2 regions of the Citrobacter telavivensis genome follow, and region 1 is predicted to be linked to the other one. Evidence: predicted binding sites of a transcription regulator. Region 1 holds the regulator's gene; the other holds the start of a gene.
The links. Region 1 encodes PhoB, which activates phosphate uptake and scavenging genes when phosphate is short. Its sites were predicted from a motif close to CTGTCATAAAACTGNCNNAT; they were not measured.
Positions count from the first base shown of each region.

Region 2: phnC (phosphonate ABC transporter ATP-binding protein) is a predicted target of PhoB. The motif match lies at 1,660-1,679, and genes of this name have one in related genera.

Region 1 covers NZ_JBGUBF010000001.1:147,992-152,356, forward strand. Annotated here, with positions in the region: gene sbcC (exonuclease subunit SbcC) at 1-147, opposite strand, end outside; gene sbcD (exonuclease subunit SbcD) at 144-1,346, opposite strand; gene phoB (phosphate response regulator transcription factor PhoB) at 1,543-2,232, shown strand; gene phoR (phosphate regulon sensor histidine kinase PhoR) at 2,278-3,573, shown strand; gene brnQ (branched-chain amino acid transporter carrier protein BrnQ) at 3,980-4,365, shown strand, end outside.
Region 2 covers NZ_JBGUBF010000006.1:124,068-128,432, forward strand. Annotated here, with positions in the region: gene phnD (phosphonate ABC transporter substrate-binding protein) at 1-728, opposite strand, end outside; gene phnC (phosphonate ABC transporter ATP-binding protein) at 784-1,572, opposite strand; gene yjdN (VOC family metalloprotein YjdN) at 1,705-2,151, opposite strand; gene ACERJC_RS20550 (zinc ribbon domain-containing protein YjdM) at 2,233-2,568, opposite strand; gene crfC (clamp-binding protein CrfC) at 3,094-4,365, shown strand, end outside.

The sequences.
Region 1 (4,365 bases):
CGCATCGAGCAGCGTGGTTTTGCCGGCCCCGGTGGGACCGGTAATGGCAAACAGACCGTTGCTGGCAAACGGCTCTGCTGTGAAATCGACCTTCCATTCCCCTTTCAGTGAGTTGAGGTTTTTCAGGCGTAGACTGAGAATCTTCATGCCTCATGCTCCCCGGAAAGTGTCTGTAATGTGCGGTGAAAAAGTGATGTCAAACGTTCGCACTGAGGCGGCTCAAGTTCTTCCAGCGCCAGGCGGCGCGAAAATACCTCGTCCACGCTCAGTTCGCTCAGCGTTTCCCGGCGTTCGTTACTCAACATGCGCTCGCGCTGCTCCCGGCTGCGGCGGACTAACAGCACCTCAACGGGCAGCGTTTCCGTCAGCGCCTGAATTTTACGCTGCATATCATGCAGGTATTCATCGGTGGTGATTTCGATATCCAGCCAGACCGGAGGGCTTTGCTCGCTATCGCGCCACTGCTCCAGCTGTTCGGTAATCGCGGCGAGATCGCCTTTCAACACCGCCAGCGGTTGTGTGACCGGAACGGTGAGTTCTTCGACGCTGGCTAACTTGCCGTCCAGGAAGTCCACCCGATGCACGTATTTGTTTTTGCCACATTCGTCAAAACTCAGCGCGATGGGGGAGCCGCAGTAGCGGATATGCTCTGTGCCGCCAATCTTCTGCGCCCGATGGATGTGGCCCAGCGCGATGTAATCGGCGGGCGGGAAGTTCTGTGCCGGAAAAGCATCCAGCGTGCCAATATAAATGTCACGAACGGCGTCACTTTTACTGGCGCCGACGGTGGTCAGGTGGCCGGTGGCAATAATCGGCAGGGCGAGATCGCCGCGCAATGCGCAGGCAGTCTCGTATTGCTGTTGGTAATAGTCGGTGATGGCACCCAGCAGATGCTGCTGTTTTTCCTGACCGGACAGGCCCGCCTGGCTGCTGATAATGTCGCGCGGGCGTAAAAACGGCACCGGGCACAGCACCGCGCCGGGCTGGCCATCGCGGCGATTCAGGATTTGCGGCGCGTGACCGGCGCTGGCCACAACCGTGGTATTGAGAAACGCCAGAATCTCGCGGGATTCATTCAGCGTGGCGACGGAGTCATGGTTTCCTGCTAATACCACCAGATGACAGCCCGTTTGCTGCAGGTTGACCACAAAACGGTTGTAGATCTCACGGGCATAGCTTGGCGGCGAGCCGGTATCGAAGATATCGCCCGCAACGACTATCGCATCCACCTGCTGTTCGACCGCCGTTTCCAGCAGCCAGTCGAGAAAAGCCTGATGTTCAGCGGCGCGGCTTTTGCTGTAAAAATTTTGTCCCAGATGCCAGTCAGAGGTGTGAAGGATGCGCATAACGGTTCCATGGCAAAAAAGCATAAAGGGGATTATAACCATTCGTGGGCTGTAATATCTCGTTTCTCGGGTGTCATAAATCAACAACCTAAGGTTAACGTCAGCACGCATTTTCATAAATCTGTCATAAAACTGACGCATAATGACGCCGCATTAAGACAGATGATGATAAGCAACTTATATAACAGGGCAAATCATGGCGAGACGTATTCTGGTCGTAGAAGATGAGGCTCCAATTCGCGAAATGGTCTGTTTCGTGCTTGAGCAAAATGGTTTTCAGCCCGTTGAAGCTGAAGATTATGACAGTGCGGTGAACCAGCTTAATGAACCCTGGCCGGATTTGATCCTTCTTGACTGGATGTTGCCCGGCGGTTCTGGTCTACAGTTTATTAAACACCTCAAGCGTGAAGCGATGACCCGTGACATTCCGGTCATGATGTTAACCGCCAGAGGGGAAGAAGAGGATCGCGTACGCGGCCTGGAAACCGGTGCGGACGACTACATTACTAAACCGTTTTCCCCGAAAGAACTGGTGGCCCGCATCAAAGCGGTGATGCGCCGGATTTCGCCGATGGCGGTGGAAGAAGTCATCGAGATGCAGGGGCTAAGCCTGGATCCCACATCGCACCGCGTGATGACCGGCGAAAATCCGCTTGATATGGGGCCGACAGAATTTAAACTCCTGCATTTCTTCATGACCCACCCCGAACGGGTATACAGCCGCGAACAGCTGCTGAACCACGTCTGGGGCACCAACGTCTACGTTGAGGATCGTACGGTCGATGTGCACATTCGCCGTCTGCGCAAGGCGCTGGAAACCAGCGGCCACGATCGGATGGTACAAACGGTTCGCGGGACAGGGTATCGTTTTTCGACCCGTTTTTGAAAGACAAGAATAAATAAGAGCCTGGCTCTGAAGGGAGAGTGACCCGTGCTGGAACGGCTGTCATGGAAAAGGCTGGTGCTGGAACTGATACTTTGCTGTATCCCGGCCTTGATCCTAAGTGCATTTTTTGGTTACCTGCCGTGGTTTTTACTGGCATCGGTAACAGGACTGCTGATCTGGCATTTCTGGAATTTATTACGCCTCTCATGGTGGCTGTGGGTCGACAGAAGCATGACGCCGCCGCCGGGACGAGGCAGTTGGGAACCGCTGCTGTACGGTTTGCATCAGATGCAACTGCGCAATAAAAAGCGCCGTCGCGAGCTGGGCAATCTGATTAAACGCTTTCGCAGCGGGGCAGAGTCACTGCCCGATGCGGTGGTGTTGACCACTGAAGAGGGTGGGATCTTCTGGTGTAATGGCCTCGCGCAACAGGTGCTGGGCTTACGCTGGCCGGACGATAGCGGACAAAACATCCTGAACCTGCTGCGCTACCCGGAGTTTACGCAATACCTTAAGCTGAGGGATTTTAGCCGACCGTTAAATCTGGTACTCAATACCGGTCGACACCTGGAAATTCGCGTCATGCCGTACACCGATAAGCAACTGCTGATGGTGGCGCGCGACATGACACAGATGCACCAGCTTGAAGGCGCGAGACGCAATTTCTTTGCCAACGTGAGCCATGAACTGCGCACTCCACTAACGGTGTTGCAGGGCTATCTCGAGATGATGCACGAACAGACGCTGGAAGGGGCAACGCGCGAAAAAGCGCTATTGACGATGCGTGAACAAACCTCGCGCATGGAAGGACTGGTGAAACAGTTGCTTACGCTGTCGAAAATTGAAGCCGCACCGACGCTTCTGCTCAATGAACAGGTCGATGTGCCGATGATGCTGCGTATGGTCGAACGTGAAGCGCAGACGCTCAGCCAGCAGAAGCACACGTTCAGCTTTGAGGTGGATAACCAACTCAACGTGCTGGGGAATGAAGAACAACTGCGTAGCGCAGTGTCCAACCTGGTGTATAACGCCGTGAATCATACGCCAGCGGGAACCCATATCACCGTCCGCTGGCGCGCGATGCCGTACGGCGCGGAGTTTAGCGTGGAAGATAACGGGCCAGGCATTGCGCCGGAACATATCCCGCGGTTAACGGAGCGGTTTTATCGCGTTGATAAAGCGCGATCGCGGCAAACGGGCGGCAGTGGACTGGGACTGGCTATCGTAAAACATGCGTTGAATCATCATGAAAGTCGCCTGAATATCGAGAGTCAACTGGGCAAAGGCACGCGCTTTAGTTTTGTGCTGCCGGAACGATTAATTGCCAAAAAAAGTGCTTAAAGTACAATTGTAAGGTTTTCTTTCCATAAGCCAGCCAATGCTGGCTTATTTTCTTTGCGGCTAAGATAAGTCTGCTGAATTTATCCGCGCCTGGTTGTTTTTTGTTCGAATGATAAGCCATGACTTTTTCTTTAACATAGTGTTTTGCACTGGTTATTTATTTGATACCACTATAATCTTCCAGTTTTTAGATCCCTCCTTGCTTTAAAACGTTATAAGCGTTTAAATTGCGCCCCAGATGCTGTCAGACTGACTGTATTCAGGCGGTAAATCGAAAAACTATTCTTCGCAGTCCCAGCCCAGGAGCATATCCCGCTGGAATTGCTTAAAAAAACCGCTGTTTCTTCCCACAGGGAAAGACATTACGTTAATTTAATCAACACCACATCCACAGGCCGTAAGCTTTATGACCCATCAGTTAAAATCGCGCGATATTATTGCGCTGGGCTTTATGACTTTTGCGCTGTTCGTCGGCGCAGGGAACATCATCTTTCCTCCAATGGTTGGTTTGCAGGCTGGCGAAAACGTCTGGATGGCGGCTGTCGGCTTTTTGATCACAGCCGTGGGGCTACCGGTGCTGACGGTTGTCGCGCTGGCGAAAGTCGGTGGTGGTGTTGACAGTCTGAGCACGCCTATCGGCAAAGTGGCTGGCGTTCTGCTGGCGACCGTCTGCTATCTGGCCGTCGGTCCGTTATTCGCTACGCCGCGCACCGCAACGGTCTCTTTTGAAGTGGGTATTGCCCCGCTGACCGGCGACTCGACTCTGCCGCTGTTTATCTACAGCGTGGTCTA
Region 2 (4,365 bases), on a different contig from region 1:
GTGGTTTCTGAGAGGTTCTTACGCCAGACGATCGGATCGCCCGGGATCAGCGGCGACTTCCAGATAACCTTCAGCGCTTTCAGCTTGTCCGGCGCGGAGGTTTTCAGCTTATCGAGGTTCTCGGTATTGTTAGTGGCGACATCCACTTGCTTGTTGGCGACGGCGAGGGCATTGGTTTCATGACCGGCGTTGACGGTGCGTTTGAAGTCGCTGGCGGCAATGTTGTTTTTGGCAAAGACGTAATAGCCCGGGACGAGATAACCGGAGGTGGAGTTGGGATCGCCGTTACCGAAGGTGAGATCTTTGCGTTTGGCGATCAGTTCGTCGAGGTTGTTGATCGGGCTGTCCTTGTTCACGATCAGCACGCTCCAGTAACCCGGAGATCCATCGGCGGCGACGGTCTGGGCGAAGACCTGGCCGTTGGCACGATCCACGGCTTCCATTGCCGAGAGGTTGCCGTACCAGGCGATATCGACTTTATTAAAGCGCATACCCTGGATGATCCCGGCGTAGTCCGGGGCGAAGAAGGCGTTCACTTTTACGCCCAGCGTCTTCTCCATATCCTTCAGGAACGGATCCCATTGGGGTTTGAGGTTTTGCTGTGATTCGGTCGAAATAATGCCAAAGTTCAGCGCTTTTTCCTGCTCTTCGGCAAAGGCGGGACTGAGCAGAGTACTGACGCTGAACATGCTGGTAAAGGCCAGCGCGGCTACCGTTTTATAGCTCATTTCCATTCCTCATATTGTTCCAGGCTGTTTCACCTGCCAGCCTGGGCTTTTTGAATTAAGCAGCCTGTGCGTTCGGTTCGACGCGGTTCATGCTGCGGTAGAGATGGTCAAATCGTTCGTTATCAAAGAGCTGGCTGCTGCCGTCATAGAAGACGTGTCCCTGACGCAGCGCGACAATGCGTTCGCAGTAGCGCAGGGCGTAATCCACCTGATGCAGCGTGACGACGACGGTAATGCCGTCGGTCTGGTTGATGTCGCGCAGGGTGTCCATCACGATGCGCGCCGATTCCGGGTCCAGTGAGGCAATCGGTTCGTCGGCGAGGATCACTTTGGCCTGTTGCATCAGCGCCCGGGCGATTGCCACACGCTGCTGCTGACCGCCGGAGAGCGTTGAGACGCGCTGGTGCGCAAAGTGCGCCATCCCGACGCGGGTCAGCGCCTGGAGCGCGCGCTGTTTCTGCTCTGCGCTAAACCAGCTAAAACAGGTGCGCCAGAACGGCGTACTGCCGAGCGCGCCAATCAGCACGTTCTCCAGCACCGTCAGGCGATTCACCAGATTGAACTGTTGGAAGATGTAACCGGTATGCGCGCGGCTCTTGCGGATATCGCGCGCCAGTCGGCCTTCATGCTGAACGGTGCGACCGAGCAGTTCGACGCGGCTGCCTGGCGATTTATCGCCGGTGATCAATCCGCTCAGATGACGTAAAAGGGTGGATTTGCCGGAGCCTGACGGCCCAAGCAGAGCCACCATCTCACCGGAACCTATGTTCAGATCAACCGCATGCAGCGCCTGATGCTGATTAAACGTTTTGGAGAGTTTCTCGACGCGAATGATCGTTTCCATGATGCGGCCTCTCTATAAAAAGTGGCCCCATCGTGGCGGATCAATATGACGTTTGGGTTAAGGGGACGTGACTTGCCGATGAAGAGTTAAGGTGAGTTTGATGACAAGACGGGAGGCACGCCTCCCGCTGTGTTACTCGGTTGGCTGGGGTTGTTTGACGACATTGATCATCCACGGTATGCCGTAGCGATCGCTGACTTTGCCAAAGCCATGTGCCCAGAAGGTTTCCTGCCAGTCTATTTCGATTTGACCCTCAGCGGCGAGATGGTCAAACCAGCGCTTCCCTTCATCGACATTTTGCGTGTCGAGGACCAGCGTGAATCCAGAATAGTGGGCGTTGTCCGATGAAATGGCATCACTCATCATGATGTCGCTATTGGCGATACGCAGGTTGGCATGGGCGATAGCGGTATCGGGGAATGTCATTGCGGACGGGCAACCGTCTTCGCTGTCCTGCGCCGATTTGGGCATTTCACCGAAGCTGATTTTATAAAGGAGTTCTGCACCCAACGTCTTTTGATAATACGCGATGGCGTCAGCACAGTTTCCGGCAAAAGAGATGTAGGGACTTAACGGCATAATCTTTACCTCAGGTAAGAGAAGCCACTTAAGTGTAGTTACCCCGGGCCCGGTAAGCGAAGCGCCACCGGGCAATTAAAATCAGTTCTTTTTCACGAACTCTGATTTCAGTTTCATCGGGCCAAATCCATCAATTTTGCAATCGATGTTGTGGTCGCCTTCCACCAGACGAATGTTTTTTACTTTCGTACCGATTTTCAGCATCGAGGAGCTGCCTTTCACTTTCAGATCCTTCACCACGGTGACGCTGTCGCCGTCAGCCAGCAGATTACCGTTGGCATCTTTCACAATCAGCGAATCGTCTTCATGCGCCGATTCCGCATCGTTCCATTCGTGGGCACATTCCGGGCAGATGTACATGCCGTTATCTTCGTAAGTGTATTCGGAGTTGCATTGTGGGCAGTGGGGTAATGACATGTCGATTTCCTCAAAAGTCAGCAAGGGCAAAAGCGCCCAAAAAATGGCAGATTGCCGAAAAAGGACGCAATTATACACAAAATCCTTAACGTTGTCGGGACTACTCTGTTTTTAACGTAAATGCCGAACTGTGACCGTAACCGGACGGCCAGACCAAAAAATCGAGGTAATATTTTTAAGGGAAATTGCTACCGTTTGTTATTTGAGATAAGGTGGCGAGAAATATCCTAAATAATTGGCTGGGCGATTTTCAGTCTGGGTTCTTTCAGCGCTTTACCCCTTATTTTTGGTAGGTGAAATTAACCTAAACTGGTCTGGTTTTTTATAAAACTGAACTACGCTTTTTTACTTCTTTACGTCACTGAGCGTCATTCAAAAGACAGTAATTAAAATAATAATTTCAATAATATCAGTAAATTAATTAATAAATCCTTTTCCATACGTAATTATTAAAGCCGAATATTCACTAATAAAATGAAACGGCTAAATAAAAGCAATAAAATTTGCGTTAAGGAAACATTTTTTATGTACACACAGACAATATATGAATTGAGCCAGGAAGCGGAACGCTTGCTGATGCTCTCTTTAGAACATCTTAAAACGGTAAAAAAAATGCCAACGGCAACGCTGGAGGGCGCTTCCTCATTAAAGAGAGAGGACGACCTTAACGTTCAGCCCATGCATTTTAGCGCCCGTGGGATCGAAACCCAGCAGGCCACGCTGAACAATGAGTTGCGAAAAATCTCGCGACTGGAAATGGTGCTGGCGATCGTCGGTACCATGAAAGCGGGAAAATCGACAACGATCAATGCCATTGTCGGGACGGAAGTACTGCCCAATCGCAATCGTCCGATGACGGCATTACCGACGCTGATCCGCCATACACCCGGTCAGAAAGAACCGGTGCTGCATTTTTCCCACGTTGCGCCCATCGAGGCGCTGATGAAGACCCTCCAGGAGAGCATGCATGCTTGCGATCGGCAGAGTCTGACTCAGGTGCTGGAAATTGATAAAGACATGAATGGTCTCATGCAGCGCATCGAAAGAGGGGAAGCGTTTGAGCGCCACTATCTCGGCGCGCAGCCGATCTTTCACTGTCTGAAAAGCCTCAACGATTTGGTGCGCTTATCGAAAGCGCTGGAGGTCGATTTTCCTTTTTCTGCCTATGCGGCTATTGAACATATTCCAGTGATTGAGGTGGAGTTTGTACACCTGGCGGGGCTGGAGAACTATCCTGGCCAACTGACGTTACTGGATACGCCGGGGCCAAATGAAGCCGGACAGCCGCACCTGCAAAAAATGCTCAATGAGCAACTGGCCCGTGCCTCCGCCGTGCTGGCGGTGATGGACTATACACAACTGAAATCGATTTCCGATGAAGAGGTCCGCCAGGCTATCGCCGCGGTCGGAAAATCGGTGCCGCTGTATGCGCTGGTGAATAAATTTGACCAGAAAGATCGCAACAGCGATGACGAAGAGCAGGTGAGGGCGCTGATTTCCGGCACCCTGATGAAGGGCTGTATTAACCCGGCGCAGATTTATCCGGTCTCTTCGATGTGGGGATATCTGGCCAACCGGGCGCGTCATGAACTGGCAAGCCGCGGTCATCTGCCGGATCACGAGGAGCAGCGTTGGGTGCAGGACTTTGCCGAAGCGGCGCTCGGGCGGCGCTGGCGAAGCGCCGACCTCGATGATATTGAACACCTTCGCCACGCCGCGGATTTGTTGTGGGAAGATTCGCTGTTTGAACAGCCGATCCGGACCTTAATTCATGCCGCTTATGCCAATGCATCGCTG